DNA from 3 places in the Pseudoalteromonas sp. S3431 genome. Region 2 is predicted to be linked to each of the others. Evidence: predicted binding sites of a transcription regulator. Region 2 holds the regulator's gene; each other region holds the start of a gene.
What was found. The regulator sigma-54, encoded in region 2, starts transcription at its own class of promoters, with help from an activator protein. The targets are predictions, from matches to a motif close to GTTGGCACGNNNNTNGNNT.
Positions count from the first base shown of each region.

Region 1: the regulator sigma-54 is predicted to act here: its motif matches at 5,431-5,449, upstream of fliE (flagellar hook-basal body complex protein FliE).
Region 3: the regulator sigma-54 is predicted to act here: its motif matches at 1,588-1,606, upstream of DO88_RS04135 (BON domain-containing protein).

Region 1 is NZ_JJNY01000049.1:32,467-43,334, forward strand. It holds gene fliJ (flagellar export protein FliJ) at 1-125, opposite strand, end outside; gene fliI (flagellar protein export ATPase FliI) at 125-1,459, opposite strand; gene fliH (flagellar assembly protein FliH) at 1,478-2,284, opposite strand; gene fliG (flagellar motor switch protein FliG) at 2,288-3,328, opposite strand; gene fliF (flagellar basal-body MS-ring/collar protein FliF) at 3,321-5,036, opposite strand; gene fliE (flagellar hook-basal body complex protein FliE) at 5,057-5,389, opposite strand; gene DO88_RS06590 (sigma-54-dependent transcriptional regulator) at 5,545-6,984, opposite strand; gene DO88_RS06585 (sensor histidine kinase) at 6,981-8,093, opposite strand; gene DO88_RS06580 (DNA-3-methyladenine glycosylase I) at 8,224-8,820, shown strand; gene DO88_RS06575 (sigma-54 dependent transcriptional regulator) at 9,063-10,499, opposite strand; gene fliS (flagellar export chaperone FliS) at 10,854-10,868, shown strand, end outside.
Region 2 is NZ_JJNY01000044.1:50,506-61,373, reverse strand. It holds gene DO88_RS08050 (GGDEF/EAL domain-containing response regulator) at 1-1,075, shown strand, start outside; gene DO88_RS08055 (YgiQ family radical SAM protein) at 1,186-3,363, shown strand; gene DO88_RS08060 (protein disulfide oxidoreductase) at 3,547-3,954, opposite strand; gene mgtE (magnesium transporter) at 4,155-5,513, opposite strand; gene DO88_RS08070 (HPr family phosphocarrier protein) at 5,615-5,887, opposite strand; gene rapZ (RNase adapter RapZ) at 5,931-6,776, opposite strand; gene ptsN (PTS IIA-like nitrogen regulatory protein PtsN) at 6,796-7,248, opposite strand; gene hpf (ribosome hibernation promoting factor) at 7,253-7,540, opposite strand; gene DO88_RS08090 (RNA polymerase factor sigma-54) at 7,567-9,066, opposite strand; gene lptB (LPS export ABC transporter ATP-binding protein) at 9,136-9,861, opposite strand; gene lptA (lipopolysaccharide transport periplasmic protein LptA) at 9,858-10,400, opposite strand; gene lptC (LPS export ABC transporter periplasmic protein LptC) at 10,390-10,868, opposite strand, start outside.
Region 3 is NZ_JJNY01000064.1:8,404-19,271, forward strand. It holds gene DO88_RS04140 (mechanosensitive ion channel family protein) at 1-617, shown strand, start outside; gene DO88_RS04135 (BON domain-containing protein) at 1,194-1,514, opposite strand; gene srmB (ATP-dependent RNA helicase SrmB) at 1,788-3,014, opposite strand; gene DO88_RS04125 (tRNA1(Val) (adenine(37)-N6)-methyltransferase) at 3,090-3,788, shown strand; gene DO88_RS04120 (alpha-amylase) at 3,945-5,954, shown strand; gene DO88_RS04115 (DUF2147 domain-containing protein) at 6,099-6,545, shown strand; gene fldB (flavodoxin FldB) at 6,585-7,106, opposite strand; gene xerD (site-specific tyrosine recombinase XerD) at 7,201-8,127, shown strand; gene dsbC (bifunctional protein-disulfide isomerase/oxidoreductase DsbC) at 8,188-8,916, shown strand; gene recJ (single-stranded-DNA-specific exonuclease RecJ) at 8,995-10,716, shown strand; one part of gene prfB (peptide chain release factor 2) at 10,861-10,868, shown strand, end outside.

The DNA.
Region 1 (10,868 bases), on a different contig from region 2:
TTCAGACCTTGTAATTTTTGTTGATTGGCCTGCAAATTCTGATTTGCTTGTAGGTAACTCATGCGTAAGTTTTCTTCTTTGTCATTTTCAAGTTTGAGCAACAAATGCAGCTTATTCTTAGCCATTATGCTTGTCCTAATAGTTGTGCTAAGCCTTGTAAGCCATCATCGTAACTAATCACATCACGCATACCTTGTTGTAAAAAAGTATTAACTCTGGGCATCATATTAATAGCTTGATCAAGCATTTGGTCAGTGCCTTTTTGATAAGCGCCTAAAGTGATCATATCTTTATTTTGCTGATACATAGAATATACCTGCTTAAGCACACGAGCTTGTTGCATATGCTTTTGTGAGACAACTTGAGGCATCACTCGTGAAATCGACTTTTCAATATCAATTGCCGGATAATGACCACTGTCAGCTAAATCACGGGAAAGTACAATATGACCATCTAAAATAGCCCGTGCAGCATCAGCAATGGGATCCTGCATATCATCACCTTCACTTAATACTGTGAAAAAAGCAGTAATTGATCCCTGCCCTTCCCCGCCGTTACCGGCGCGTTCCACCAGCGCCGGTAATTTAGCAAACACTGATGGCGGATAACCTTTTGTAGCTGGAGGCTCGCCAACAGCAAGTGCAATTTCACGTTGTGCCATTGCATATCGAGTAACTGAATCTAGTAGCAACAATACATTTAAACCTTGATCACGAAAATACTCAGCAATTGTTACAGCACTTTCACAGCCTTTTAAACGCATAAGAGGAGATGAATCAGCCGGTGCAGCAACAACAACTGAACGTTTTCTCCCTTCTACACCAAGAATCTCTTCAATAAATTCTTTTACTTCTCGGCCACGTTCACCTACTAGTCCAACAACAATAACATCGGCCTCACTGCCGCGTGTCATCATACCTAAAAGCACCGACTTACCGACACCAGAACCTGCAAACAAGCCCATGCGCTGGCCTTGACCTACAGTAATGACCGAATTTATAGCACGCACTCCCACATCCATAGGCTGGCTTATCGGACGTCGAGAAAGTGGGTTTATAGTATTTTGTGCAAATTTTAAATAATGTTCCGCATTTATTTTACCAAGACCATCAAGTGGGCGACCTAATCCATCAACAACGCGGCCTAACAAACTCATTCCAACGGGTAAACCTAAGTTATTGACCTGAGGGATCACTCGAGCACCAGGTAATACTCCTGAAATATGATCATTAGGCATTAGGTAAAGAGTTTGCTCATTAAAACCTACTATTTCAGCATCAACAAAACCATTCATAGTTTCTATTTTGCATTGGCTTCCAACAGGCGCACGTAAACCTTTTGCTTCAAGTGTGAGGCCTACGACACGTGTTAAAATACCCGCTACCGCGAGGGCTGGTGTATTAATATGCTGTTTATATTGAGATAAGCGTTCGCTTAAAGATGCACATTGTTCAGACATGACATGCCAATAAAGTAGTTAGATACCACTATTATGCAAAAAACTATCCAATGTTTCTTTGACGCGAGTTTTCAAGGTCATATCGAGTGAGGATTGGGCTGTTTTAACCTCGCAACCGCCACGTTCAAGTGTAGGTTCAGCGATTAGTTGCCAATTATTATCTGCGATGGTTTGTTCTCCATAGCTGTTTTTTATGAGTTCTAAATCTTCTGGGTGTAAATGTATACGTACCTTTTCTTGCTCAGCATTAAGCGAATCGATACTTAGTTTAAGTGTATGTAAAATAACATCAGGAGAGGTTTTTACTTCTTGATAAATTATTGCTTCAGCAAGCATTACTGTCAATTGGACTAATTGTTTTTCAACTTGTTCATCCACTTTATTCAAAGGAGTAGTTAAATTATCTAATATGCTACGCAAACCCGTGAGTTGTTCTTCAATTAATGGTTTTACGTCCTCATGACCTTGAGTTTTACCTAGTTCAAGCCCCTCTTTATAACCGGCCTCTTTTCCCTCTGTAACGCCTTTATCAAAACCATCAATATAACCTTGCTCATGCCCTTGTTTAAGACCTTCTTCATAAGCATCTTGTCGAATTCGCTCAAGTTCAGCCATAGTAATAGAAGGTAATTCAGGTTCCTGAGGTTCCTCTACAGGTACCTCTTCGGCCATTTCTTTTTTGTATAAATCCGAAAGTGGTGTGCCAAAAGCAGTTGAACGATCTCCAAAACTTCTTTCGTCCGGAGCCATATTGGGCACTGACCAGTTTCTTAATAATTCATCTGCTTCTTCTGCATTGAGTGGACGACCTTTTAACTTACTCATGCTTTACAGGAACTCCTCACCACCACCGCCACCTAGCTGAATCTCGCCAGAATCAGATAAACGACGTGCAGTTGATAAAATTTCTTTTTGCGCAGCTTCAACTTCACTAATTCTTACAGGTGCCATTGCTTCTAAATCATCAGCAAGCATTTCTGCTGCACGTTTAGACATGTTACCTAATATTTTCTCTTTAAGAGCATCGTCTGTGCCTTTAATCGCTTTCATAAGTACATCTTGTTGTACTTCACGCAAAATTGCTTGAATGCCACGGTCTTCAACATCCATTAAGTTTTCAAATACGAACATTAAGTCTTGAATTTGCTGTGACATCTCTTCATCGTGCTCACGAATAGAGTCCATTAACTGCCCTTCTACATTTGTATCAAGGTAGTTCATAATATCAGCTGCAGCTTTTAAACCGCCCATTTTAGCTGCTTGCGCACCCGCTTGACCTGCAAATTGTTTTTCCATAATCTCATTGAGCTCTTGCAATGCCGCAGGTTGCACTTCTTCAAGATTAGCAATACGCATAGTTAAATCTAAACGTACTTTTTCAGGAAACTGTGCCAATATTTCAGCAGACTGCTCTGGCTCTAAATAAGATAAAACAATAGTTTGAATTTGCGGATGCTCATTACGAATAATATTCGCTACCTGCTTAGAGTCCATCCACTTAAGAGAATCAAGTCCCTTAGCGCCTGATCCCATAACAATTTGGTCAATAAGGCTGGCTGCTTTATCTTCACCCAATGCAGCTGTAAGTGCTTTTTTGATAAAATCTTCAGATTGGAAGCCTATCGTACTAAAACTCTGAATTTGTTCAATAAACAAATTATGCACGGCACTTATTTTAGCTTGAGACAAGTCATCTAAGCCCGCCATTGCCATACCCACTTTTTGTACCTGTTTAGGTTCTAAATGCTTGAGTATTTGCGCCGCATCTTCTTCTGATAAACTCAAAAGTAATATAGCCGCTTTATCTACACCATCGAGCTTATCAACATCAAATGCTGTTGGCAGTTGTTTTTGTTCTTGATCAGTCATCTTCTGTTAACCACGCTTTCACTACTTGTGATGATAGTTCTGGTTCGTTAGCTACAAGGGCACGAATTGCTTTTAATAAGTCCTCGTCACCATGTAGGTCTGGTAACTGTAGTGTACCATCGCTAGAGAAGCCAATTGAAGCAGAATCAAAGTCTTTATTTAGCATATCAAGTGTACTGTCACCAATATCAACCCCTGAACTCAATGCATCTTCATCATACTCTTCCAAGGTATTATCTGGGTAAATTAGACGTTTAAGCATTGGTTTAACAACGGCCATAATAAGAACAATAATTACTAAGGCACCTAGACCCAGACGCACATACTTCACAAACCAATCTTGCTCCCACATTGGGACTTCAAGGTCTAAACCTGTCGTTTCACGCACAAATGGCACTGTTACCACTTCAAGTGCATCGCCACGCTGCATATCAAACCCGACACCGCCTTGTAATAAACGACGAATATTTGACAATGCCTCCACTGATCGTGGTGTCATGGTCGTTTCGCCGTTTTCATCCACTTTTGGAATATAATCAACAGCAACCGATACACTTATTCTGCGTATTACCCCCGTTTGCTGGCGTTTATGCGAAATAGTAGTATCAAGCTCATAGTTTCGCGTAGATTCTTTGTGATTACGAGTTGGCGAAGTGCCTGTTCCTGCACCACCTTGTCCTGCTACTTCTGGAATATTCGAGTTTAGTGGAGGCTGATTCGTAAGCGCACCTGGAATACCAACGGCTAAACCGCCTATGTTATTTTCTTCAAATGTGGTTTCACTTCTCACTGCAGGTAAATCTGGATTGTAGCGTTTTTGTGTTTCTTCTATCGCACTAAAGTCCATACTTAAATCAACTTGGGCTGTATAATTTGCAAGCCCTACGACAGGTATTAAAATGCTGTCTATTTTTTCTAAATATTCTTGTTCTCGTTTACGTTCTAAGTCGTACTCTTTACGAGAACGTGCTGCTAATGAGCTTTGCGAACCTGAATTTAATAAGCGACCATTTTGATCTGTAACAGTCACCCTACCTGGCTCTAAGCCTTGTACTGCTGAAGCAATCATATCAACAACAGAGTCTATCTCTTCACCATTAAGAGAGCGTCCACGTTTAAGTGTTAGCACAACGGTGGCAGATGGCTTTTTCTCTCTGCGCGCAAATACGTTCTCTTTTGGTATAGCAAGCAATACTTTCGCACGAGTAATATTATTAAGCTCTTCTATAGTACGTGCTAATTGCTGCTCTCTACCATGTTTGAGGCGCTCACGTTCAAGACGCTGACTAACCCCAAACCCCATATCTTGCATGATAATATCTGATCCCGAAGTAGGTCCTTGGTCTAACCCTTCGCGAGTCATTAATAATTTTATATTTTGATATTCACTTTCATCAACCGATACGACATTACCATCAAGTTGATATTCTATCTTTTGTGCATCTAAAAAATCGAGGGTTTGAATTAACTCTTCTGTTTGCATTTTACCCAATGGGCGCATATCTGGCTGACGTGCCCAAATAATGATAAAAATGGCAATAGCCAAACAAATAGCCAGAGCTATAACCAGTGTCACTTGGCGTAATACATCAGTACCATTTAAAGCACTTAAATAGCCTGATTTCTGTTCTTGTTGATCATCACTATCACTTTGGTCGATATCACCACTAGCAAGTGCAAGGTCTGTAGATTGGTTAGATTGCGCCACGATAATTCTCCACTACCTAGTTAAACAGGCATGTTCATGATTTCTTTGTAAGCTTCTACAAGTTTATTACGAACCTGTACTGTAGCTTCAAATGCAACCGAAGATTTCTGAGAAGCAATCATCGCCTCAGCAAGCGATACACTTCGGTCACCCATTTCAACTGCTTTTACTTTTTGGCCTGTATCTTGTTGTAACTCATGCACTGTATTTAGCGCATTACTTAGCATATCGCCAAATTGTGCAGTAGAAGTAGACTGCACTTGAGTTGGCAATTTATTAATTTGATTATTACGGCCAGCTTCAAGGGCCATTGATTGCATTTCTTGAAAGACAGCGCTATTTTGAATTTTCATAATTTTTCTCTGACAATGCAGTTAAGCTTATAAAGATAATAAAGCACAAACCATGCCAACTAAAAACACAATTAAAACAATTGGTTACAGTCAGCTTGTGAGTCAGAGTTTTGACAACCCCAAATTAAATTAATTAAATTTGGGGCTTAGAGGGATTATGCAGGAAGTGAAATACCTAAATCGCGCATTTGCGCTAGCTTATAACGTAATGTTCGAGGGCTAATACCTAATGTTTCTGCTACATCTTTGCGCTTACCTTGACAGCGAGCTAATGTTTCTAAAATAATACTATGCTCTTTGTCTTTAAGTTCATCTTTATAGCTCCCGGTGTCAACCGCAAGTAAATCTTGCTTTGGCTCACCAACCATAGGCATTTTTTCATCGTAATATGCCGTGCTTAAGCTATTTATAGCTTCGTTTGACGTTGCTGTTTCCAATACTTCTGTTGGTGTAATTACAAAATCGCTTGCTACTAAGTTTTCGATAAAAATAGCATGTTCATTTATTGTATTACCACTTCGTAGTATCAGTGCTCGCTGAATTACGTTATCCAGTTCACGAACATTACCAGGCCATGCATGAGCAAGTAGTTTTTGCTCTGCTGCTTTATCTAAGTAGGCCATAGGCTCTTTACTTTTATTTATATGGCGTTCTATTAAATGCTTTGCGAGTATAATTATATCACCAGGGCGCTGGCAAAGAGGTCGCCACATTAATGGAAAAACATTAAGTCGGTAATATAAGTCCTCTCTAAATTGGTTCTTAGCGACCGCTTCTTTTAAGTCACGATTACTCGTTGCTAATACACGAACATCTAGTTGGATTGTCTTACGAGCACCTAAACGCTCTACTTCCCGCTCTTGTAGCACTCGTAGTAGCTTTGCCTGTAATCCTAAATCCATTTCAGTGATTTCATCTAGTAAAATTGTTCCGCCTTGCGCTTGTTCAAATTTACCAGGGCATGCTTGAATAGCACCTGTAAACGCCCCTTTTTCGTAACCAAATAAAGTGGCCTCAAGCATATTTTCAGGGATCGCAGCACAATTTATAGCAACAAAGGGTTCATTGCATCGACTCGATTTATCGTGAATATAACGCGCGAGCACTTCTTTACCTGAACCACTAGGCCCGAGCACCATTACACTCGCATCAGAGCGTGCAACTTTACTTGCAAGTTCGAGTAATTGAATGCTACTTGGGTCGGCAACAATAGGGCCATCTGTCTCTCTCGCTTTTTCAGGCAAATAGCGACTCACCATATTTAGCAGCACTTCAGGTGCAAATGGTTTAGCCATATAATCAATAGCACCTAAACGCATAGCTTCAACAGCATCATCAATCGTGGCATAGGCCGTCATCATCAATACAGGTAAATCGGGATAATTTAATTTAATACTTCGCAGTAAGTCCAAACCGCTCATGGTTCCCATTTGCACATCACTTACGACTAATGAAAATTGCTCTTTTTTAAGCAATAACATCGCTTGCTCTGCGCTATTAGCTGAAACGCATTCAATACCTGACATCTCCAGCGTATCAATTAAAGCTTCACGGAGCCCCGCATCATCTTCTACGACTAAAATAATATTACTCATAATGATTCCTCTAATTTAGATGTCGCGCGTATTGGCAACAGTAAACTAAAACAAGCTCCACCATGAGCATTGTTACTAACGTCAACACGTCCTTGATGCGCATTAACCACCGAACTTACAACAGCAAGCCCTAGACCAGTGCCTTGGCTTTTTGTAGTAAAAAAGGGTTCAAACATTTTATCAGCCTGACTTAAATCAATACCGGGACCATTATCGCTTACACTAATACGCACAAAGTCGTGATCTTGTAAATCAGTCGCGGCACTCAAATGCACTTTAGCCCCAGAACCAATCACTTGAATGCTATTGTGAATAAGGTTTTGAACAGCACTGGCTAGCGCTGTCTTATTCCCCACTATTACAATATCTGGTTCAGGAAGACTTACATCCAGCTCGCTTTCATTAAGTGCGACCATGGCATCAGCACCGGTTTTCACTTCTGTTAATAATTGCTGCATAGAGACTTGTTCAACGACTTGCTGCTCACCGCTTTTAGCAAATAACAGCATGTCATTAACCTGCGTTTCTAAATCTTTTAATCGTGACATCAATTTAGTTTGGAAATTATCGCGAGATGCTTCTGGCAAGCGCTTTGAGCCTAAGTTAGCAGCATAAAGCATTGCTGCAGATAGAGGCGTGCGTACTTGATGCGCAAGAGACGCCACCATTTTACCCAGCGCACTTAATCGCTGCATATGTGCAACACGTTTTTGTAAACGTCGCGTCTCAGTTAAGTCCGTCATTAAAATAAGTTGTCCCGGCTCTGGAGCCAAAGCGGTGATATCGAGCTTAATTAAACGCCCGTCTTTTAATGATACTTCGTGTCCATCATCTTGATGTGGTTTGAAAGACCGCTGAATAACATAAAACCACTTTTCACCTTCAAGTGGTTCACCAAGCATATCAATCGCAATTTGGTTCGCTTTAGCAACCATGCCTTTACCATCAAGTACAACAACACCAGTGGGCATTGTATCAACCAAGTGCGAAAGCCAACTTGCCTGCTTACGAAGATCACTTAGCTCACCAATGTACTCCTCTTGAAGTAAACATGGGTTATACTTATTTGCAGAAATAAACTGTGGTTTTAGCACGCTTGCAAGGGCCATAATCAAATCTCAAACTAATGTAGATACAGAGTTAAATGCACAATTTGTACCAAAGTTTATTTATATATTTATCATTAAGTTACATAAGAAAAACAAGCGACATAAAAATGACGCACGCTAAGGAATAATAATGAGTGAGCAAATAGAATGCCGTTGTCCATGGCTAGACACGACTAAACCTGACTACGTTACTTACCATGATGAAGAATGGGGGGTGCCACTTTATGATGACCAAAAACTATTCGAATTTATAACTCTTGAATCAGCACAGGCGGGTTTGAGTTGGTACACCATATTAAAAAAACGCCAAGGTTATAAAAAGGCATTTGCTAATTTTGATGTAAAAAAAGTAGCTGAATTTACATCAGATGACATTGAGCGTCTAATGTTAAATAAAGAGATTGTTCGTAACCGTTTAAAAATTGCAGCAACTGTTAATAACGCAAAATGTTTTATCGATATTCAAAAAGAGTTTGGTAGCTTTAGCAACTATCAATGGCAATTTGTGAGTAATAAGCCGCTTGTTAGTCACGTGAATAATATTGAGGACTACCCTGCTATAACTGAACAATCAACTGCATTTGCTAAAGACTTAAAAAAGCGAGGATTTAAGTTTTTAGGCCCAACAACAGTCTATGCACACATGCAAGCCTGCGGTATGGTTAACGATCACAGTAATGACTGTTTTAGAAAAGAAGAAATTATTAAGGCTTTTAGTGGTGAGTAAGCAGGTAAATAGGTAGGTAATTAAAAGCTTCGCTTTTCACGCGAGCAAGCTCAGCGTCTACGCCAAAGTTTTGATTTGAGGTTGCTTTGTAGACGCGCTGCTTACAGGCGTTCAAAAACGTAGTTTTTTGGATGGGTGTTTAAATAATTAAAAGCTTCGCTTTTCACGTGAGCAAGCTAGACGTCTACCACCAAAGTTTTTGAGGTTGTTTTGTAGACGCGCTGCTTGCAGGCGTTCAAAAACTAATCTCTTGAAAGGTTATACTTTTTCATTTTTTCAACTAGCGTGGTTCTGCGTACACCTAATATTTCTGCTGCGCGAGCCACAACGTAATCAAAGCGCTCTAACGCTTGCGTTATTAAGCTAATTTCAAGCTCGGCTAAGTAATCTTTAAGTTCAATACCATCATCGGGCAACAACCCACTTCCAACTTGGTTAAACTCTGCTTCAGGTTCGTTTTCGTAATCACTGAATCCTGTGCTAAATATATCGTTAAACGCGTCTTTTTCCATTAACTCTTCTGGGTACTCAGGCTCATATGCTTCTACCTCAATATAGCGGTATTTATTGGGTAAATCGGGAATATCGACTACCTTTTCAGGAAACATAATAACCATTCGTTCCACTAAATTAGCTAGCTCACGAATGTTACCAGGCCAAGCATGCTCTTTTAAGCTCTCCACTGCGCGCTCAGTAAACTTAGCGGTAGAACCTGTTTGATCGTTAACACGGCGCATCAGTTCTTTTAAAAGCAGTGGAATATCATCTGCGCGCTCACTTAATGACGGGTTTTCAATAGGAAATACATTTAATCGATAGTACAAATCTTCACGAAAACTACCTTCCTCAATCATATTTTCTAAATTTCGGTGCGTTGCAGCAATAACACGTACATCAGCTTGAATCGCCTTTGTACCGCCAACTCGCTCGTAACTGCGTTCTTGTAATACGCGCAGCAACTTAACCTGCATTTGCAACGGCATATCACCTATTTCATCTAAAAACAGCGTACCACCTTGTGCAAGTTCAAAGCGTCCTTTACGAGCGGATATTGCTCCTGTAAATGCCCCTTTTTCATGGCCAAATAACTCACTTTCTAATAACTCCGCCGGAATAGCACCACAGTTAACAGGCACAAATGGCCCATTGTTACGCTTAGAAAGCAGGTGTACATTACGAGCAACGACTTCTTTACCGGTTCCTGACTCACCTAAAATTAAAACATTAGCGTCCGTTTTTGCCACTTGCTCAATTAAAAAGCGTACATCTTTTACTGCATCTGTTTCACCCACTAGCCCGTCAAAGGTTTTAAGGGGTTTGGTATGTTTATGTCCATTTGGTAACATTCGCTGATATTGCTGACAATCGTGAAGCAACTGTGTTGTTACTTCATGACTAAACGGTTCGCAAATGAGGCCAACCACATTAGCAATGCTTAGTAATGGTTTAAGGGTTTCGCCTATTAATAAAAAAGGTAAGGTTGGGTAGCGCTTAATTAAACCTTCGTGATCAAGAAACTGCAATGCACCTAAAATGATCATGCATTCTTTTTGTTGGTACTTTTCACACTCTTGTTCAAAATTTGTTTCATTTAACAATTGTACTGCTTCACCAATAAAAGTAAGCGATGCATTTAAACCTATTGCGCGATTGTTATTATTATCTAAAATCAAGATCATATTTAGCGAGCCGTACTTTCACTCATTTATTTAATTACCTAAATTGTAAGCCAGTTCGCCATGGATGCAAGCGATAGCGGCATTTTTTTGACATAAACGCCAAAAAACAGACAGCTAGTTAAAATAACAATACTTAAGAGTTAATCATTAAGTACCAATTATTAAAGTTGTGTCAAAATCATTTTTTTAAAATTATTTAATTCCTTAGCAAAGCTGACTTTCTTAGTAAATATAATCTAATATTAGCTTAAGTTGAAAGCGAACATGCCGATAAATAGATAAGTAAAAAATGCTTGGCATTATTATTGCTTTTATTTTTACATAATTTTTATCGTTTAAATCTAGGATTTCCCCATGGCTCATGTTTCA
Region 2 (10,868 bases):
TGAGCGTTTAAAGGAAATTTATCCAACAGCTAAATTACTATCACGTATTGGGGCTGATGTATTTGGTTTTGTTATCCTTAAAAATGAATTTAATATTACAGACTTTAACGAAAAACTTAGTATTTCATTTTGTGCTGCAGAGCATATATTACCGGTGGGGTTTAAAATTGGTTTATGTCAACAGCAAGATTTTCAAAGTACAGGTATTGAAACCCTCAAAGTAGCTTATATTGCGCTTAATCAAGCTAAAAAGAATAAACATAAAGAAGGTGTTTATTACTGCGTTGATATGGAGGACGCCATTGCATGGCGACTCGGTATTATTAGGCAACTAAGGCATGATTTTGCTAGAAATAAACTAGAGGTGTGGTATCAGCCTCAATTGGCGTTTAATGATCTATCATTAATTGGCTGTGAGGCGCTTTTGCGCTGGCCTTTAGAAAATGGCACTTATATTTCACCTGCTGTATTTATTCCCTTAGCTGAAGATGCAGGGCTAATAGTTGATATAGGACAATGGGTATTAGAGCAAGCATGCCAGCAACAAAAACGATTGGAAAGTGCCGGCGCAGATATTTGCATTGCAGTAAATGTATCTGTTCCACAATTTAAAGTAAAAGGGTATGCACAAACCGTTAAAAATACATTATTAAAATATGGTGTGCAGCCAAAAAATATAGAGTTGGAAGTAACTGAAAGTGTGGTTATGGATGAGTTAGAAACTGTCATTAATACACTCCAAGAACTCAAAAAATTAGGTGTTGAGGTGGCTATTGATGATTTTGGTACAGGCTTTTCATCTTTAAGTTATATCCAGAGTTTACCAATTGATAGATTAAAAATAGATAGGGCGTTTATTAAAGGTTTACCAAATGATGACACAGGTGCAATAGCTGCTTTGGTTATATCACTTGGTGCTAAGTTGGGTTTAAAAACGATTGCAGAAGGAGTTGAAACGCAGGAACAAGCTAAATTTTTGAAAGATTTAGGGTGCGATGAGGTGCAAGGGTTTATGTATGCCAAGCCGATGCCTGAGCACGAATTAATTGAGTTTATTAATAAGCAAAATAATTAAAGTTAAATTATGATTTTACAGCTAAAGCCACATCACACATTGTAATGTTGTATATATAAACAATGCTATAAGGTATAATTCGCGCCTTTTGTTATTCTACGGCTAAATTTATGAGCACACTCAAAGCTAAGCGCGCCTTATTTTCATACCCTAAATATTGGGCTGAATGTTATGGCACCGCGCCATTTTTACCTACTACACGTGAAGAAATGGATGCACTTGGCTGGGATAGCTGCGACATAATTATTATCAGTGGCGACGCGTACGTTGATCATCCTAGTTTTGGTATGGCGGTAATTGGCCGTGTACTTGAAGCGCAAGGCTTTAGAGTGGGCATTATTGCCCAGCCAGCATGGGACTCTAAAGATGCATTTATGGAGCTAGGCAGACCGAATTTATTTTTTGGTGTAACAGCTGGGAACATGGATTCAATGATCAACCGCTATACTGCCGAAAAGCGTATGCGTCATGATGATGCTTACACACCTGATAACGTCGGCGGTAAACGCCCCGATCGTGCCGTAATGATTTACTCGCAAAAATGCCGTGAAGCATACAAAGGTATCCCAATTGTTATTGGTGGTATTGAAGCTAGCCTTCGTCGTATTGCTCATTATGATTATTGGCAAGAAAAAGTACGTCGTAGTATTTTGTTTGATGCAAAAGCGGATATTTTAATTTATGGCAACGCAGAGCGCCCGTTAGTTGAAGTTGCACACCGTATTGCGGCGGGCGAAACGATGGATACGATTCAGGATATTCGCGGCACGGCTGTTATTCGAAAAGAGCCCCTACCTGGTTGGCGTGGCAGTGATTCTACCGCTATTGATAAAATTGGTAAAATCGACCCTATTCCAAACCCATATGGCGCGGATGATGTTGGCTGTAGTAAATCTGAATTTAAACAAGCCGGTATTGATTTAAAAGCTGAAGCTGCAAAACCAATTATGGTTCAGCCTGCGCGACCTAAACCGTGGGAAAAAACCTACGTTAAGTTACCTGCTTATGAGCAAGTAAGTGTTAACAAACCTTTGTACGCCCACGCCTCGCGCATTTTGCATCAAGAAACAAATCCTGGTTGTGCAAGAGCGCTGTTTCAGCGACACGGCGATCGTTCTATTTGGGTAAACCCGCCAGCATACCCGTTAGAAACACATGAAATGGATGCTGTATTTGGTTTGCCGTATCAGCGTATTCCTCACCCAAGTTATGGTGATGCTAAAATACCTGCTTACGATATGATTAAAACATCAGTTAATATTATGCGTGGCTGTTTTGGTGGTTGTTCGTTTTGCTCAATTACAGAGCATGAAGGGCGCATTATTCAAAGTCGTTCGCAAGAATCTATTATTGAAGAAATTGAACAAATTAGAGATAAAGTTCCCGGCTTTACTGGTGTTATTTCTGATTTAGGTGGTCCAACGGCGAATATGTATAAGCTGCGCTGTACGAGCAAAAAGGCAGAGAGTACCTGTAGACGCTTATCATGTGTATATCCTGATATTTGTAAACACATGGATACAGATCATACGCCAACAATAGATTTGTATAAAAAAGCACGTGAAGTTAAGGGTATTAAAAAGGTATTGATTGCTTCAGGTGTTCGTTATGACCTAGCTGTACGCGACCCTCGTTACGTTAAAGAGTTAGTAACTCATCATGTGGGTGGCTACTTAAAAATAGCGCCAGAGCATACAGAGGATGGTCCATTATCAAAAATGATGAAACCAGGTATGGGAGCGTACGATCAATTTAAAGAACTATTTGATAAGTACTCTAAAGAAGCCGGTAAAAAGCAGTATTTAATTCCTTACTTTATATCTGCTCACCCAGGTACAAAAGATGAAGACATGGTAAATATGGCTTTATGGCTTAAATCAAACGACTTTAAGCTTGATCAGGTACAAAATTTTTACCCATCACCTATGGCTAATGCGACGACTATTTACCATACAGAGATGAACTCTTTACGTAATATAAAAAACAACTCAGAAGTTGTTCCAGTACCTAAAGGCGCTCGCCAACGTAGATTGCATAAAGCTATTTTACGCTACCATGATGCAGCAGGTTGGCCGATGATACGTGAAGCACTACGTAAAATGGGTAAAGCTAATTTAATTGGTAAAGGGCCTAACTGTTTAGTGCCAGAAGAAGGGCGTGATGAAAAAATAGGTAAAGGCGGTAAAAAAGGCGGGCGACCAGCATTAACGCGACATACCGGTTTTAGCCAATTTAAAAAGGCAAACACTAAACCAAAAGTAGGTGGTAATCGTCAAAGTACACGTTAGTAATTCAATCTGCCAGTTATTAGTTTAATTGCGATACGCGCTTTTCAGCCTTCGTAATACGTAAGTTGAGTTAACCTTGCTCTTTATTATCAATATTATTGTAGATGATAAAGAGTGAGCTTTTAGAGCCCCCTCTTTGAGCTGCGCGTATTTAGTGCCTATATATTTGCAGTCAGTTCTTCCTTATAACGTTGATGATAACCACAAACGTAATTTAAGTGACCATAACGGCTGAATACCTGTTAGCCCTTGCGTCATTTTATTATCTTTTAAGATTATATAAGATGGCGTGACTTGCCCTTGCCAATCGGTAAATATCTCACTGTGTTGATCGTTGACGGTCGTAAAACTGTAGCCATGATCATTTAGATAGTTATGTAGTTCTTGATCAGAACCTGATTTTATTGCGATGCTCACGACAGGATAATTATTCTCGTTTGCGAGTTCGTTTATGGCAGGGGAGGTAATACTACAAATAGAGCACCAAGTTCCCCAAAAATACACAAGGGTTGGTTTATCTTGGCTCATTGCTGCTAGATCAATGTTTTGCTCTTTATAATCTGTTAATTGTAATTGAGGATTTGCTGGCATGACAGGTTGCCGCCACCAATTGACGGCAGTATAAATGACGAAAAATATGGAGCCATATACCAATACACTTTTTAATATTGATAACCCTTTTTGTTTTAGCGTTTTTTTAGGTGTCTCTTTTTTATTCTTGATATTCGTTGTCATAGTTGCAGCTTTACCCTAAGTATTTTTTACTTTAGTTATTTGCAAAAATTTCTAATTTATACCAGCAACCAGGTAGCAGTTCCTAAAAAGGCGAATATACCAACAATATCTGTCACAGTGGTTAGCACCACACTCCCTGCAAGTGCGGGGTCTATATTCATTCTTTTAAGTATTATTGGAATGCTTGCGCCAGCCACACCAGCCACGACTAAGTTCATAAACATAGCGAAGGCAAGTACACCACCAAGCATAAAGTCCCATTGCCATAGGGCAATAACACCTGCAATTAATAATGACCACAAAATACCGTTTAATGCACCAATGGCAAGTTCTTTCATCATTAAAAAGCGTTGGTTTGTTTGGTTTATATGGCCTACCGCAATACCGCGTATAACAAGCGTTAACGATTGACTTCCTGCAACGCCACCCATAGAAGGGACAATACCGTTTAGTACCGCCAAAATAGGTAAAACATCTAGTGTTCCTTCAAAAAAGCTAGCAACAAAGGCCGCTGCAAGTGCGGTTAGTAAATTGACACCTAACCAAACTGAACGTTTTTTAGAGCTTTTGAGTACTGGCGCAAAGGTATCTTCTTCATCATCTAGACCGGCTAAGCCTAGTAAACTATGCTCTGCATCTTCTCGAATTACGTCAACAATATCATCGATAGTGACACGACCAAGTAATTGATCGTTATCATCCACAACAGGTGCTGATATCCAATTATGGCGCTCAAATAGTTGCGCGACTTCACTTTCATCCATTGAAATTGGGATTGATTCACAATCTTCATCCATTAAATCGCGAACAATTTTTTCAGGTGGGTTCGTTAATAACGTACTCAGTGATAGAGCGCCTATAAAACAGTTGTGTTTATCAACAACATATAGATCATCTGTACCTTCTGGTAGCTCCCCACGTAGCCTAATATATCTAAGTACAACATCGAGCGTTACATCAGGGCGAATGGTTACCGTATCGGTGTTCATTAGCGCGCCAGCTGAACGCTCTTGATATGAAAGTGCTTGCGTTGCACGCTCACGGTCTTGAATATCCATCGCGCTGACAACGTCTTTATAAACGGTGTCTGGTAAACTACGGAGTACTTCACCTAAGTCATCGTGGCCCATGTCTTCAGTTGCGGCTGCAATGTGCTCAGGTTCCATTTGGGCAATAATGCCTAAACGAACATCTTCGGAAAGCTCTTCAAGAACATCACCTTGTACATCAGGGTCAACCAATTGCCAAAGTAGTCGGCGAATTTTATGCGGCGATGACTCTAATAATAATGCGGTATCACAAGGAGCTGTTTTTGCTAACATCCGCCTAACTTGAACAAATTGACCACTGTTAAGCGACTTTGTCACTTGTTTTAATTGTTGTAGTGGATAGTCTTGTTCAAAAGCTTCAGGCATTGGCGTCCTTATTGATTTTTATATAACTATGGATAGGGAGGTTTATTAATGGGGTAATTAACCACATTTAGTTTATCTTAGTTTCGGTTTTTAGCTAAGTGCTATTCTTCTTCATTAAAGCGTTGTGCTATCAATTGACCAACGGCATGTAAAGCTTGTTCGGCATCAGGGCCCTCACACACTACTTTTACCTCTTTTCCTTGACTGCTTTCCAGTAGCATTAAAGCCAATACACTGTCCCCAGGCGCTTCTTTATCATCTTGATATATCATGATTGAGGCATCAAATTTAATAGCAAGTTGCGCTAATACTGTAGCGGCTCTTGCATGAAGTCCTAATTTATTTTTTATTAAAAAAGTGTCTTCTAAACGCATAAGTTACTCTACCTAAGCTGAACAGATGATTATTTTGAATGAGTTATTTTTCTTGTTCTCTATGGCGGATTTTTACATTTGGATGTGTCATCGAAAAACTTTCACCAATCGTTTGTGCTAAATATACTGAGCGATGTTGCCCACCAGTACAACCTATAGCAATAGTTAAGTAGCTACGGTTATTTCGCTCTAAATGTGGCAACCATGTTTGTACAAAAGTTTGAATTTGCCAAGTGAACTTTTGGACAATGCTGTGGCTGGCTAAGTAATCCTTTACGGGTTGGTCTAAGCCATTTAAAGGTTTTAATTCTGGCTCCCAATGTGGGTTCGGTAAAAAGCGTGCATCAAAGACATAATCAGCTTCCTTAGGAATGCCGTGTTTAAAGCCAAACGACTCAAAAGTAACAATGAGTTGTTTATCTTTTTTACCCAGAATTTTTTCACGAATTGATTCAGCAAGTTGATGAACACTTAAATCACTCGTGTCGATCATATAGTCAGCGCGAGTAGTGAGAACATCGAGTAGTTCTTTTTCTTTTTTTATTGCTAAATCAAGAGGTAATGAGTCAACTGATAACGGGTGTAGACGGCGAGTCTCAGAAAAACGTTTAATTAATGTTTGATCCTCACTGTCTAGATAAAACAGAGTCGGTTTAGCAAAGCCAGGTAAGTATTCAAGGATATCGTTAAATTCGTCTTGCTCTTTTGGTAAATTCCGGACATCAATACTAACTGCAATTTTGTCGTAGTTATCAGATACACTTCTCACTAAAGAAGGTAGCAGATTAATTGGAATATTATCTACGCAATAATAACCTAAATCTTCAACTACGCGTAAAGCAACCGATTTTCCAGAACCGGAACGGCCACTTATGATAATTAATTCCATTTATCACCCATTATGTTAATTACGATTGTTCTACAATAACTTGATACAGTTCAGTATCTGATTTTGCGCTGCGTAACTGTTTACAAAAATCTTTATTATTTAGTTTATCAGCTATCGTTGCGAGCGTCTTTAAGTGCTGCTGGTTATCGCCATCAGGTACGATGAGAGCAACAAATATATCAACAGGGCGATTATCTATTGCATCAAAATTAATAGGTGTTTCGCTTACTAATACGAGTGCTAAAGGCTCTTCTGCGCCGCTCATTCGCCCATGAGGGATTGCAATGCCTCTTCCTATACCAGTGCTTCCCAGTTTTTCTCTATTCATTAAGGCGCTGAGAATATCTTGTTGAGAAAGATATGGGAGCTTGTCATGAGCAAGTTGACTGATGAACTCTAAAATTCTTTTTTTACTATTAAAAAGGACCGCAGCTCTGCTGCAGTCCTGGCATATAAGTGAACTTAATTTCATAATATTAGTGTCGAGCAAGCTTCTCTTTGTGTTTAATAACTTGGCGATCGAGCTTGTCAATCAGCGAGTCAATGGCGGCGTACATATCTTGATGTTCAGTAGAGGCAAATAACTCAGCTCCACTTACATGAATCGTTGCCTCAGCTTTTTGGTTTAATTTTTCTATATCAAGAATGACATGAACATTATTAATATGATCTGAGTGTCTTTCTAGCTTCGCAAATTTGGTATTTACATAATCTCTTAATGAATCAGTTACTTCTACGTGACGACCAGTTAAGTTTAGTTGCATAAGCATTACCCTCTTTGTTTAGCGTCTTAAATCAAACTTTTTCGCTGATTTGACGGTGGAATAGCTAGAGATTCGCGATACTTTGCGATTGTACGTCTCGCTACTTTTATTCCTTGCTCAGCTAATATATCTGCAATTTTACTATCACTCAATGGTTTTGCTGAGTTTTCTGCTGCGATTAATTTTTTAATGAGAGCGCGTATTGCTGTTGATGAGCATTCGCCTCCATTTTCAGTACTTACATGGCTTGAGAAAAAATATTTAAGCTCAAAAATACCGCGAGGTGTATGCATATATTTTTGAGTTGTTACGCGTGAAATAGTTGATTCGTGCATTTCGACCATTTCTGCTACATCATTTAAAACCATTGGTTTCATGGCTTCGGGGCCATGCTCAAAAAAACCTTGTTGTTGCTTAACAATACAATTAGTTACTTTTAATAGTGTATCGTTTCTACTTTCTAAACTTTTAATAAACCATTTAGCTTCTTGTAGATGCGAGCGAATAAACTGGCTATCACCACTTGATTTAACGGTGCGTGACATTGCTGCATATTGGCTGTTGACTCTGATTTTAGGCATGCTATCTGGGTTTAGTTCAACAACCCAGCGACCTTTTATTTTTTTCACCGATACATCAGGAATTACATACTCAGATTCTTCTCTAACTATAGTATCCGCCGGTTTTGGGCTAAGAGTATGTATTAAAGTCATTATTTCTTTAAGCTCTTCTTCTTTGAGCTTTGTTTTTTTCATTAATGTACGATAGTCGCGAGCAGCTAATAGATCAATGTGCTCGGTTAAAATCATTTTTGTTTCATTAATATAGGGTGTTTCTTTATCGTATTGGTTCAGCTGAATACATAAGCATTCTTGTAAACTACGTGCTGCAATACCAACAGGGTCAAACAATTGAATTCGTTTTAAAACAGCTTCTATTTCGTCAAGTTCAACTTCGTTGTCTTCTTCGTTCTCTTGATTAAAACTTTCTAAAATTTCTTCGCAGCTCAGCGTTAAAATACCCGAATCATCGACGGCTTCAACAATCGCAATCGCAATCGCTTCATCGGTAGGACTAAAGGGAGTCAGTTGTAGTTGCCACATTAGGTATTCATGGAGCGTTTCAGTTGAGGAGCCTTGGTATATAGATTCATCTTCAGGCATTGGTCCTGATGATGACGCTGGGGCTGCGCTCATATATTCATCCCAACTAACATCCATAGCCATTTCATCACTTAGCGTATCTTTAGCAAGTGCTTCACCACTGTCTTGCTCATATTCGCTCGGAACATCATCAGCATTTGCGCTAACAGTGACATCGTCGTTATCTGCTTTTTGCTCGTTTTTACCAGTAGAATCTTCGGCGTAATCTTGCTCTTCAACCTCTAATAGGGGGTTGCTGTCGAGTGCTTCTTGTATTTCTTGCTGGAGATCCAATGTACTGAGTTGCAACAGGCGAATTGCTTGTTGCAGCTGTGGAGTCATTGTAAGTTGCTGGCCCATGCGCAGCTGTAATGATTGCCTCATGTATCTCTAACAATCCTTTTATGTTGTTATAATTAATACTAGCAGATGCTTAAAGACATGGCGTAAATGTTACAGCCTAAATTGCTCGCCTAAATAAACATCACGTACTGTTTTATCGTTTAATACGTGTTCTGGAGTGCCTGATGCAATTAACTCACCATGAGAAACTATGTAGGCTTTTTCGCAAACATCAAGAGTTTCTCTTACATTATGGTCGGTAATTAACACACCAATACCACGATTTTTAAGATGTTCTATTATTTTCTTTATATCTAACACTGAAATAGGGTCAACACCAGCAAAAGGCTCATCAAGCAATATAAATTTAGGATCAGCGGCTAGTGCTCGCGCTATTTCAACTCGGCGACGCTCGCCTCCTGATAATGCCATACCTTGGCTATCACGAATGTGCTGAATACTAAATTCATCTAATAAATTGTTAAGTGTGTCTTCTCTTGCTTGCTTATTTAGCTCTTTACGTGTTTCTAAAATAGCCATTAAATTTTGATAAACAGTAAGCTTTCTAAAAATTGATGATTCTTGGGGTAAGTAACCAATGCCTAATCTAGCACGACTATGCATAGGTAAAAGAGTAATATCGTTATCGTCGATAGAAATCTTGCCTTTATCACTAGGTACAAGGCCTACAATCATATAAAACGTTGTGGTTTTACCTGCACCATTAGGGCCAAGTAACCCGACTATGCTGCCAGCCTTTACTTCCAGACCTACATTTTTTACAACTTCACGGCCTTTATAACTTTTAGCTAATAGTTCTGCTTTTAATGTACTCATGGCTGACCTTTATCGTTTTTTTCTTTTTTAGTCTCAATAGGTACTAAAATAGTATGCACACGATCGGTTGAGTTTTCGTCTTTTTCAGCGCTAATTAATTGCTGTTGCATATCGTAAGTAATACTCTTGGCATTTATTTTTTGACCCGCTTGCGATACTTGTGCATCGCCAATAAGGGTTAAAAATCGTTTAGCTACATCATAACGAACTTCGTTTGCGCTGGCGCTCATTATAGTGCCATCAGTTTGTTTTTCTTCGAAATATGCAGGGCTACCAGTTGCAATTAGTAGCTGTTTATTATCGCCTAATTCATCACGTTTATGTACTTCTAAACGGTCGGCTGTAATACGGCGGTTGCCGTGAATAATCTCAACATTTTTTTCAAAAATTCCGACGTTTTCTTTTAATTGGCCTTCTTGTTTGTCGGCACTTATTGATATTTGATTCGCTGCAGGTTGAATCGCTTGTTCAGCAGCGCTAAGGTTGAAAGCTAGTATAAGTGTCGGAATAATAAGTATTTTTGAAATTTTATTGGTCATAATATATAGTTCGCGTATGGTTAATAAGTTTTATCACTTCAGTTTTTAAATCGGCTTCAAGGCCTTTACCGGTGATCTTTAAATTGGGTCCCGTAACAATAACGGGTTGCTCTGAACGCATCGTGAGTAGTTTTATATCTACTTGAATATTATCCGCATTAATCTTGTCTATCATTGCATTATCAGTAAGATTCTTGGCAACCACGTTACCTTCTAAAATTAATTGTTTTCCTTCATATAACGTTGCTTCGTCTGCATTTATTCGCCATGTTTGTTTTTCGTTATATAAGGTGAAAATGGGCTTTTCAAAAAAGGTAAAGCCTAGCTGTTGATATAATTCCATTTTAGCAGCTGTAACTTTATGATTAATTTTACCATTTTCATCATAGGCCGTTTGTTTTAGCTCAATAGCAATATAATCAGGCTTAGCGATAACTTCAGCTTCAACCTGAGCTGTCATATTTGTTT
Region 3 (10,868 bases), on a different contig from region 2:
TTCAAGACATGACCGAAAACCTAATTGCAGGTATAGCAATGGGTGTACGCAAGCCATTTAAAACAGGTGATGTAATAGAAACCGATGATGTGTTTGGTTCAATACATTCAATAAACCTACGTAACACGCTAATAGAGAGCTTTTACGGGCAACTAATACTTGTACCAAACAAAGTCTTATTTAGAAATGTACTCAAAAATTACACCACGCTAGGTATAAGACGTATAGAAGTACCCGTAGGTATTTCGTATGGCGACGACATAGAAAAAGCATCTCAAGTTATTACCGATAAAATAAATGAATTTGACTTTGTAATACGTAAAGACGAAACCGCCGTATACGCTGAAGGTTTTGGCGACAGCAGCATTAACTTACTGGTATGGTTTTGGATTAAATACCCAGGTGAGCCTGATTTTATGACGGTGCGCCACAAAGGGGTTGTTGCCGTTAAGCAGGCACTAGACGAAGCTGACATTAGCATTCCATTCCCAATTCGTACTTTAGATTTTGGTATTAAAGGCGGCGAAAAACTCGATGCCATGATAAGCGATAAAATAAGCCCGCAGTCATCAAATAAAGACAGTAGCGACGGTACTGACTCTAGCCAAAGTGAGTAATTTAGTTAAAACTCATTAGGCAAAAGCATTGGGAAATAGTTACTTACCAACAGCGCATTTTTACAGAGTAAAAATGCGCTTTTTTTTATAAACGGATTATTAGCTAAAAGTTTAAATATCTAGTTTGTGTTTCTTGAATATCAATTCTGATTAGTTGCGTTTGGCCATGGGAGTATTAACAAGTAAGATTAGTGTTTACCCAACGATTTTTTTACTGCCTTGCCGCACACTCTGAAATAACGCTCTCATCTATTTCAATAACTAAATAAATCATCCTTTTTAAGCCCGTTAGGTCGGCTAAAGAATCTGTGTAAGCTTTTTCAGTATCAATTGGGTTAACTTAAGGGTTAAAAGAGCAAAGACAAACACGCTAGCGTCAATTCTAAATCTATCTTCTTAAGTATAAGTGTGAGCTATCGTTTTAGGGGGAGGAATAATCGTATTGCTTAGGCTTTATTTTATCTTCTTCACAGCTGCAAAATTTGCCTTAAAACAGAATATAAAAAAGCGCAGCTTGTGTTGGAGTAACAAGCCGCGCTTATGAATTAGTTATACAAATAGGTTTTGTGGTGCGTATTAAATAACGCTAATTTTGTTACGAATGATTTTAACCCCATCTATATTTTCTAGAAATTTTTGAGCTAGTGCGCGCTGAAAACCAGTTTGTGCTTCACCGTACAAATCTACTTCACCATTTTTTACCTGCACACGAATATCACTTAACGCAAGGTTAGGGTTAGTTCGTAGGGTGTTGGTGATAGTTTGTTGTAGGTTAGGTTGAGTGGCTACACTGCTTACTACTGCCATGTTGGTTGCTGCACTTACCTTTGTAGCGCAAGCTAATAAAAATAAACAACAAAATGATACTAAAGCGATAGTTAACTTGAAGCGGTTCATAACTTAATCCTTACATTACGGTGAATAGTGCAGCCACAAAATGGAAATTCCATCGGCTAGGTTATCTTTGTAGTTACAATTTCGGTGCCAATATTAACACTATGAAATATAAGGTGATTTTATTAAGTGGGAATTAAGGTGGGCAAAAATTACATTTAAATGAGTATGAGTTACATGCTTGGGTTACATATGTAACAGGTACAAACACTAGAGCCTGTAAGGCTTGCATTAAAAAAGCCGACAAAAGTCGGCTTAGAATAAAAATATGTTAGGTTACTTTTTCTTTTTAACCTTGGCCTTTTTCTTGGCTTTCATTTTTACTGGATCTTTACGCTTTTTAGCCGGTGGCTTAGCTTCTTTATGCTGTGGCTCAACACCTCTAATTACACGACGTTTTAGTTTTTGCTCAACGTAGCGCTCTACTTTATACAAAATACCAATATCGTGTGCTTCAACTAGTGATATTGCTATGCCTTTTTTACCAGCACGGCCAGTACGACCAATACGGTGTACATATACGTCGGCAGTGCGCGGCATATCAAAGTTAATAACGTGACTGATGTCAGATACGTCAATACCACGTGCAGCTACGTCGGTAGCAACTAATATGCTTGTTTTACCACTGTGGAAGTTTTCCATGGCTTTCATACGTTTGTCTTGTGGCATTTCGCCGCGTAACCACGCTGCTTTTACATCATTAGTTGTAAGTTCACCAATCAATGTTTCTAAGCGTTCGCGAGTTTTAACAAACACAATTGCTTTAGTCACGTCAGGATTTTTTAGCGTGTTAACTAACAATTCAAGCTTATGATGGTAATCGTCGGCTAAATGTACCCACTGATGAATTTTTGCTTTTTCTTTACGTGACGATTCGGCTTCTAATAGAGCTGGGTCGTTTAATGTTTTTTCAGCAAACCTTTCTACGCTGTCACCTTCAAGTGTTGCTGAGAATAAAAAACATTGGCGACGATTTTTAGCTTCGTCACAAATACGGCTCATTTCTTTTTTGAAACCCATATCTAACATGCGATCTGCTTCATCAATAATAAGCATTTCTACATGTTCAGCATGAAAGTTTTCGGTTTCTAGGTATTCCATTAATCGACCTGGTGTGGCGATTAAAATATCGTTATTTTTTTCGAAAATTTCTTTATGCGTGCCGTAGTTAATACCGCCTGTTACTACACCAATTTTTAGGTGTGTGCGTTTAGCTAGCAGTTCACATTGTTCATGAATTTGATAAGCCAACTCACGAGTCGGGGTCATAACGAGGACGCGCGCAAAACCAGGGTCACGACGTGGGAAATCCAGTAAGTACTGAATAGCCGGAATTAAAAATGCCGCTGTTTTACCTGTACCAGTAGGCGCAGATGCTAAAATATCGCGCCCCTGTAGTGCTTCAGGAATAGCTTGTTGTTGAATGCTGGTTGGCGTCTCGTAGCCCATTTTATTAATGGCATCGAGTAGCTTGTTATCAAGATCAAATTCAGAAAATTGCATAGAGTGTCTAAAATAAGGGACAATTACCCTGATTATACGCGCTATGCTGCGCTTGGTGAATGAAAAGGTGAAAAAATGTCTGGTTTTGTATTTAAACAATTTAAAGTTGAACACGACCACTGTGCAATGAAAGTTTCTACCGATGGCATTTTGCTTGGCGCATGGGCTAATTTAAGTGGTGCAAAGTCATTACTTGATATAGGCACAGGCACCGGCTTACTAGCATTAATGTGTAAGCAGCGCAGTAATGAGCTTGATATAACTGCGGTAGAAATTGACGAAAGCGCCCATACCCAAGCATTACACAATATAGCTAATAGCCCGTGGCCAACAATAAGTATTAAGCACCAAACTATTCAAAGCTTTAGTAGTGAAGTTAAATTTGACGTGGTTATTTCTAATCCGCCGTATTTTAATCACAGTTTAAAAGGCGAGAATACTGCGCGTAATACCGCGCGCCATACCGACGGCTTAAGTTTTGAAGAGTTAATAAATGCGTTTAAACGTCTAAGCCATAGTCGCTCTCGCTTTAACTTAATACTCCCAAGCGTTGAAGGCGCATTATTTATTGAGCTTGCTACTCAAAATGGGCTTTATTTAAATACTCATTGCCAAGTAAAAGCCACGCCCAATAAAGATATTAGCCGCAGTTTAATGGCATTTAGCTACGTAAAAAGCGATATAGAATCATCAACCCTGTGTATTAGAAACTTAGATAATACCTACACTGCTGATTATATAGCTCTGTGCAAAACATTTTATTTAAAAATGTAAGTTACTTTGTAATGAAGGTTATTTAGTAATAAAGGATAGTTTACCCGTTATGCATACGTATTCAGTTTTTATTTCATCGACTATAAGCCTAGTGTTAACCACTTGTAAATAACATCGAGTAGTTGTTTTGCTCGCTCAACAATTGGATCACACACTATGAAACTCAATAAAATAATCACCACCGCAGGTTTAAGTCTAGGGTTGCTCTTACCGAGTATTGCCACAGCTACGCCCACCACATTTGTGCATTTGTTTGAATGGAATTGGCAAGATGTAGCACAAGAATGTGAACAGTATTTAGGACCAAAAGGCTATGCTGCAGTACAGGTTTCTCCCCCAAATGAACACATCACAGGCAGTCAATGGTGGACACGCTATCAGCCTGTAAGTTATGAACTGCAAAGTCGTGGCGGTAACCGTGCACAGTTTATTGATATGGTAAATCGTTGTAGTGCAGCTGGGGTTGATATTTACGTCGATACGCTTATTAACCATATGGCAGCAGGAAGTGGCACAGGCACAGCGGGTAATAGTTTTGGTAATAAAAGCTTTCCTATTTATAGCCCACAAGATTTTCATGAAAGTTGTACCATTAATAGCTCTGATTATGGCAACGATCGCTACCGAGTACAAAATTGTGAACTCGTTGGACTTGCCGATTTAGATACCGCTTCAAACTATGTGCAAAATACCATTGCAGCATATATTAACGACTTACAAGCTATTGGCGTAAAAGGCTTTCGTTTTGATGCTTCTAAACATGTTGCCGCAAGCGATATCCAAAGTTTAATGGCCAAAGTAAATGGCTCGCCAGTGGTTTTTCAAGAAGTGATTGATCAAGGTGGAGAGGCTGTTGGCGCCTCTGAATATTTAAGCACTGGTTTAGTAACTGAATTTAAATATAGCACTGAGCTTGGTAATACTTTTAGAAACGGCTCGCTTGCATGGCTGAGTAATTTTGGCGAAGGGTGGGGCTTTATGCCTAGCTCTTCTGCGGTGGTTTTTGTAGATAATCACGATAATCAACGTGGTCATGGCGGCGCTGGTAATGTAATTACCTTTGAGGATGGCCGCTTATATGACTTAGCCAATGTATTTATGTTGGCTTATCCGTACGGTTATCCAAAAGTAATGTCGAGTTATGATTTTCATGGTGATACAGATGCTGGTGGGCCAAACGTACCTGTACATAATAATGGTAACTTAGAGTGTTTTGCTAGTAATTGGAAGTGTGAGCATCGCTGGTCATATATTGCAGGCGGGGTCGATTTTAGAAATAACACCGCCGACAATTGGGCAGTAACAAATTGGTGGGATAACACGAATAATCAAATATCATTTGGTCGAGGTAGCTCGGGTCATATGGCTATTAACAAAGAAGACTCAGCACTCATTGCAACGGTGCAAACAGACATGGCGCCTGGGCAATACTGTAATGTGCTAAAAGGCGAGTTGTCGGCTGATGCTAAAAGTTGTAGTGGCGAGGTTATAACGGTTAATTCCGACGGTACTATTAATCTCAATATTGGTGCTTGGGATGCAATGGCAATTCATAAAAATGCCAAGTTAAATACAAGCTCTGTGCCAAATACAGGGAGTGACTGGCAACGCACGGTTATTTTTATTAATGCACAAACGCAAAGTGGACAAGATATGTTTTTGCGCGGTGGTGTAGATCACGCTTATGCAAACGCAAATCTGGGTCGAAATTGCCAAACAAGTAATTTTGAGTGTGCAATGCCTATTCGTCATAATAATTTAAAAAACGTGACAACAAGCCCTTGGAAAGCAAATGATAACTACCTTGATTGGTATGGCATAGAAAATGGGCAAAGTAGCGAAGCAGAAGGTTCTGCGACCGACTGGACAGCGAATGTTTGGCCAGCAGGTTGGGGCGCTGAAAAAACGGTAAACACAGATGGTTTTGGTGTGACATCTTTAAATATATGGGGCGAACACTATTGGATGCTTGATGTAGATATGGATTGCAGTAAAGCGGTTAATGGATGGTTTGAACTAAAAGCATTCATTAAAAACGGCCAAGGATGGGAGACTGCTATTGCTCAAAACAATACTCCTTATACAAGCACTAATCATATGGCGCAATGCGGAAAAATTAATAAATTTGAGTTTAATAACTCAAGTGTAGCCATTCGTAGTTTTTAAAAAATAAATAAAAAGCCTATATTTGAACCTAAGCCTAAGCTAATGATTATTAGTTTAGGTTTTTTAGGTACTGTTCTTTCATAGTGTGTTTATAAATCACCTGTTATGATTCACTCATTAGTTACATTGAATTAAGACAACACAATGAAAAAATTAAATAAAATAATACTACTAAGTACATTCTCTGCGGTTGTTTTGGCAAGCCAAAGTGCACTGGCAGCCATGACCCCAGTTGGGCTTTGGAAAACGATTGACGAGGATACAAACCAAGCTAAGTCGTATGTACGTATTACCCAAACCAACGGTACTTTAAGCGGTAAAGTTGAAACTATTCTAGACCCTACAAAACAAAATGATATATGCAATAAATGTGATGATGAGCTAAAAGATCAGCCTATTTTAGGAATGACTATTATTACTGATGTAAAAGCTGAGGGTGATGACGTTTGGGGAGATGGCGAAATACTTGACCCAACAAATGGTAAAACCTACACCTTACAGCTCACAGTGCAAGATGAAGGTCAAAAACTTGAAGTACGTGGTTACATTGGCTTTTTTTTCCGTAACCAATATTGGCTAAGGGTTGAGTAATTACTTTGTAGCGTAGCAATAATGGCTACGCAATTTTAATTAAAGCGTTTCGCCGTATTCAGTCATTACTTGTTCAACCCAAGTCGCAATACGCTCATCACTTAGCTCGTATTGGCTGTCTTCGTCCAGTGCGAGCCCTACAAATTGTTTACCATCGGGAGTTAGCGCTTTTGAAGCTTCAAACTCGTAACTACTGTCGTTGGACCAAAAACCAAGTTGGGTAAATGTTTGCGTATTTATTTCGTCGTGCAGCATCCCTAGCGCATCTTGAAACCACTGCCCGTAACCTTGCTGATCGCCCATGCCAAATAAAGCAATGGTTTTACCGGTTAGGTTTACGTCGGCTATGTCGTCCCATTTTGACTCCCAGTCTTCTTGTATTTCACCAAAATCCCATGTTGAAATACCAAAGATGATAAAGTCGTACTGCTGCGCATTTTTTAGTGGCTCGTCTTTAATATTGTGCAGGGTAACTATATCGGCACCAATAATGTCGCGAATCTTTTCTGCTGCCATTTCGGTGTAGCACGTAGTAGAACCAAAAAATAAACCAATTTGCATCGTATTTATCACTGTGTAATTGCCTGATATGATAGGCTCAAGTTTACCGTAAGGTATTTTTAATTGATACCTTAGCAAAGCATGAGAGCATAATGTGACAACGCTATCTGACGATTCTTTTGAAAATGACAGCAGTATGAGCAGTAATAGCGACTACCTAGAAACCTTTTTAGATAGCCTGTACTTAGAGCAAGGCGTAAGCGAAAACACATTAAGTGCTTATCGCAGCGATTTAGATAAGTTTTGCCTATTTTTAAAGGGCGAAAACTTAATGACGGTAACCGGGCTTGATATAGAGGGTTACTTAGCTCACAGAGTTGATTTAGGATTAAAACCACGTAGTACGGCACGTAGTATTAGTGCGCTAAAGCGTTTTTATCAGTACTTTGTGCGCGAAAAAATAATTAGTGATTCGCCCATGCTAAATATTGCTCAACCAAAAGCAGGGCAGTCGTTACCTAAAACACTCTCAGAAGCTGAAGTTGAGGCATTGTTAAATGCGCCCAATACAGAAGAAGCGATGGGACTGCGCGATAAAGCGATGCTTGAACTACTTTATGCAACGGGTTTGCGTGTAAGTGAGCTTGTTGGGTTGCGTATGGAGCAAATTAATTTGCGCCAAGCTGTGGTGTTTGTAAAAGGTAAAGGTAATAAAGAGCGCTTAGTGCCACTTGGCGAGGAAGCCATGTACTGGCTTGAGCAATTTTTAAAGGTCGGGCGTGCGCAAATGATAAAACATGCCACCGATTTTGTGTTTCCGTCTAAGCGCGGTGTTGGCATGACGAGACAAACCTTTTGGCATAGAATTAAACACTATGCTATTTTGGCAGCAGTTGAGTCTCCAATATCGCCCCATACAATGCGCCATGCTTTTGCTACGCATTTATTAAACCATGGGGCAGATTTACGTGTGGTACAAATGATGTTGGGCCACAGTGATTTATCAACCACACAAATTTATACCCATGTTGCTAATGAACGTTTAAAATCGGTGCATGCGCAGCATCACCCGCGTGCTTAATTTGAAATTAAATAGCACTAAGCCGGTCAATTTATAAGTACTTTTGGAATAGAGAAAATTATGAAAAAATTAATGTTAGCAGGTGCCATGTTGTGCACAAGTATTAGTGCATTTGCAAATGGCGTTGCTGTAGCTCCTGATGCTAATGATCCTATAGTGACTAAATTTGCGACTTTAGGCGTAACGGTTAAGCAAATTAACCCAAGTCCAGTTGCAGGGTTAAAAGAGCTTATTACCAACAAAGGCGTGCTTTACGCAAGTCCAGATGGTCAATTTTTAATGCAAGGTACGTTAATCGATTTGAATAATCGTAATAACCTAACTGAGCAAGCATTAAACGGCGTGCGCGTTGAAGGCATTAAAGAATACGAAGATTCGATGATTGTGTATAAAGCACCAAACGAAAAGCACAGCATTACCGTATTTACTGATATTAGCTGTGGCTACTGTCGTAAGTTGCACCGTGAGCTAGATGATTTACTCGATGAAGGTATTACCGTTAAGTATCTTGCATTTCCGCGTGGTGGGCTACAAGGTTCTGGTTATGCTGATTTAATGAATGTGTGGTGTGCTAAAGATCAGCAAGAAGCACTGACTGAGGCTAAGTCGGGCGCAGACACTAAAGTAATTGCAGGGTGTAATGCACCAGTTGCTGAGCATTACCAGCTAGGTCAAAGCTTTGGTATTAGCGGCACGCCGGCTATTGTTTTAGAAGATGGTACTATGATCCCAGGTTACCAGCCTGCAGCAGCATTAAAAGCAGCATTAGATGCTAACAAAGCGTCGTAATACGTTTTATAGTTAATAAAAAGGCCTTAATGGCCTTTTTTTGTCTTTTTAGTACGACTCAATAAGTTAAAACTCTGCATGAAAAAACTAATCATTGCGCGTGAAAACGTTGACGACTCGCATTTACCGAGTAATTTACACCCTGTAATTAAACAAATTTATGCTAACCGCAATGTATTCAATGCCGAAGAGCTAAATAACAGCGTAGCTACGCTTCACGACTTTAAATTGTTCAAAGACATCGACAAAGCCAGCGATTTATTAATTGAAGCATTAAAAGCGCAAAGCCAAATATTAATAGTCGGCGATTTTGATGCTGATGGCGCAACGAGTACGGCCACTTTAATGCAAGGCCTTGAAATGTTTGGTTTTAAGCATTTAGATTACTTAATTCCGGACCGGTTTAGCTTGGGTTATGGCTTGAGCCCCGCACTTGCAGAGCAAATAGTACAAATTAAGCCTGATTTAGTGATCACCGTAGATAACGGCATATCGTGTATTGCCGGTATTAATATTTTAAAAGCGGTTGGCATAAAAGTGCTGGTAACAGATCACCATTTACAAGGTGAGCAGCTGCCAAATGCCGATGCAATAGTAAATCCAAATAGGCACGAATGTAACTTCCCGTCTAAATCTATAGCAGGCGTTGGTGTTGCTTTTTACTTACTGATAGCACTGAGAAGCGTAATGCGAGACCTTGGTTATTTTGAGCAGCAACCGCCGCCTAATTTAGCTAACTTGCTCGACATTGTAGCGCTTGGTACGGTTGCTGATGTTGTCGCACTTGATGCAAATAACCGCACCTTAGTACATCAAGGTTTAGCACGTATTCGCAGTGGTAAAACACGCCCAGGCATCACCGCGCTTATTGAAGTGGCTAACCGCAATGCAGCGCGCTTAAGCGCAAGCGACTTTGGCTTTTCACTTGCGCCTCGTTTAAATGCAGCAGGGCGATTAGACGACATGAGTTTGGGTATAGCGTGCTTGCTCAGCACCGATATAAACCAAGCGCGCAGTATAGCGAGCGAGCTCGATAGCTTAAACTTTGCAAGGCGCGAAATAGAACAAGGCATGCAAGTGGAGGCACAAGCCGTGCTTGATAGGCTCGCATTTAGCGACGATAACATTCCTGATGCAATTTGTTTGTTTCAAGACGATTGGCATCAAGGTGTTATTGGAATTTTGGCTGGTCGCTTAAAAGAAAAATACCACCGTCCAACCGTTATATTTGCTGGTGGCGAAAACGGTGAAATTAAAGGCTCGTGCCGCTCTATTGAAGGGCTACACATGCGCGATTTACTCGAAGGACTCAATACAGCCGACCCACACTTAATTAATAAATTTGGTGGCCACGCAATGGCCGCTGGTTTAAGTATTAACGAGCAGCACTTTAACGACTTTAAAAAAGCGTTTGATGCCGCAGTTAGCGCGCAACTGAGTGAAGAAAGTAAGCGCTGCATTGTATTTACTGACGGTGAGCTGCCAAACGACTGCTTTACTATGGAGTTTGCTCAACTATTAAAGCAATCGGGCCCGTGGGGGCAGCAATTTCCTGAGCCAGTGTTTGAGCACACCTTTGAAGTAATACAGCAGCGCATAGTCGGCGAAAAGCATTTAAAGCTCGTTTTAAAGCATCAATCAGGGCGATTAGTAGACGCCATTGCCTTTGGTATTGATGTAAAAGAATGGCCAGACACAGAAGCGAAGTTTGTAAAAGTAGCGTACCAACTCGATATAAATGAGTTTAGAGGTAAATTTACACTGCAATTAATAGCCAGAGAACTTGAAAAAGTGTACTAAAAAATATGCACAAAGCATGCATAAAAGGCTAATAAAGCGCGCGGTTTTTTGTTAAAATCGGGCGTTTTTATCATTTGACGATAATTTATTGCGAAAATCCCATGTAAAGGGGCGCAATTACCTAGCCATTTTGGAGTAATGACCATGTTTGA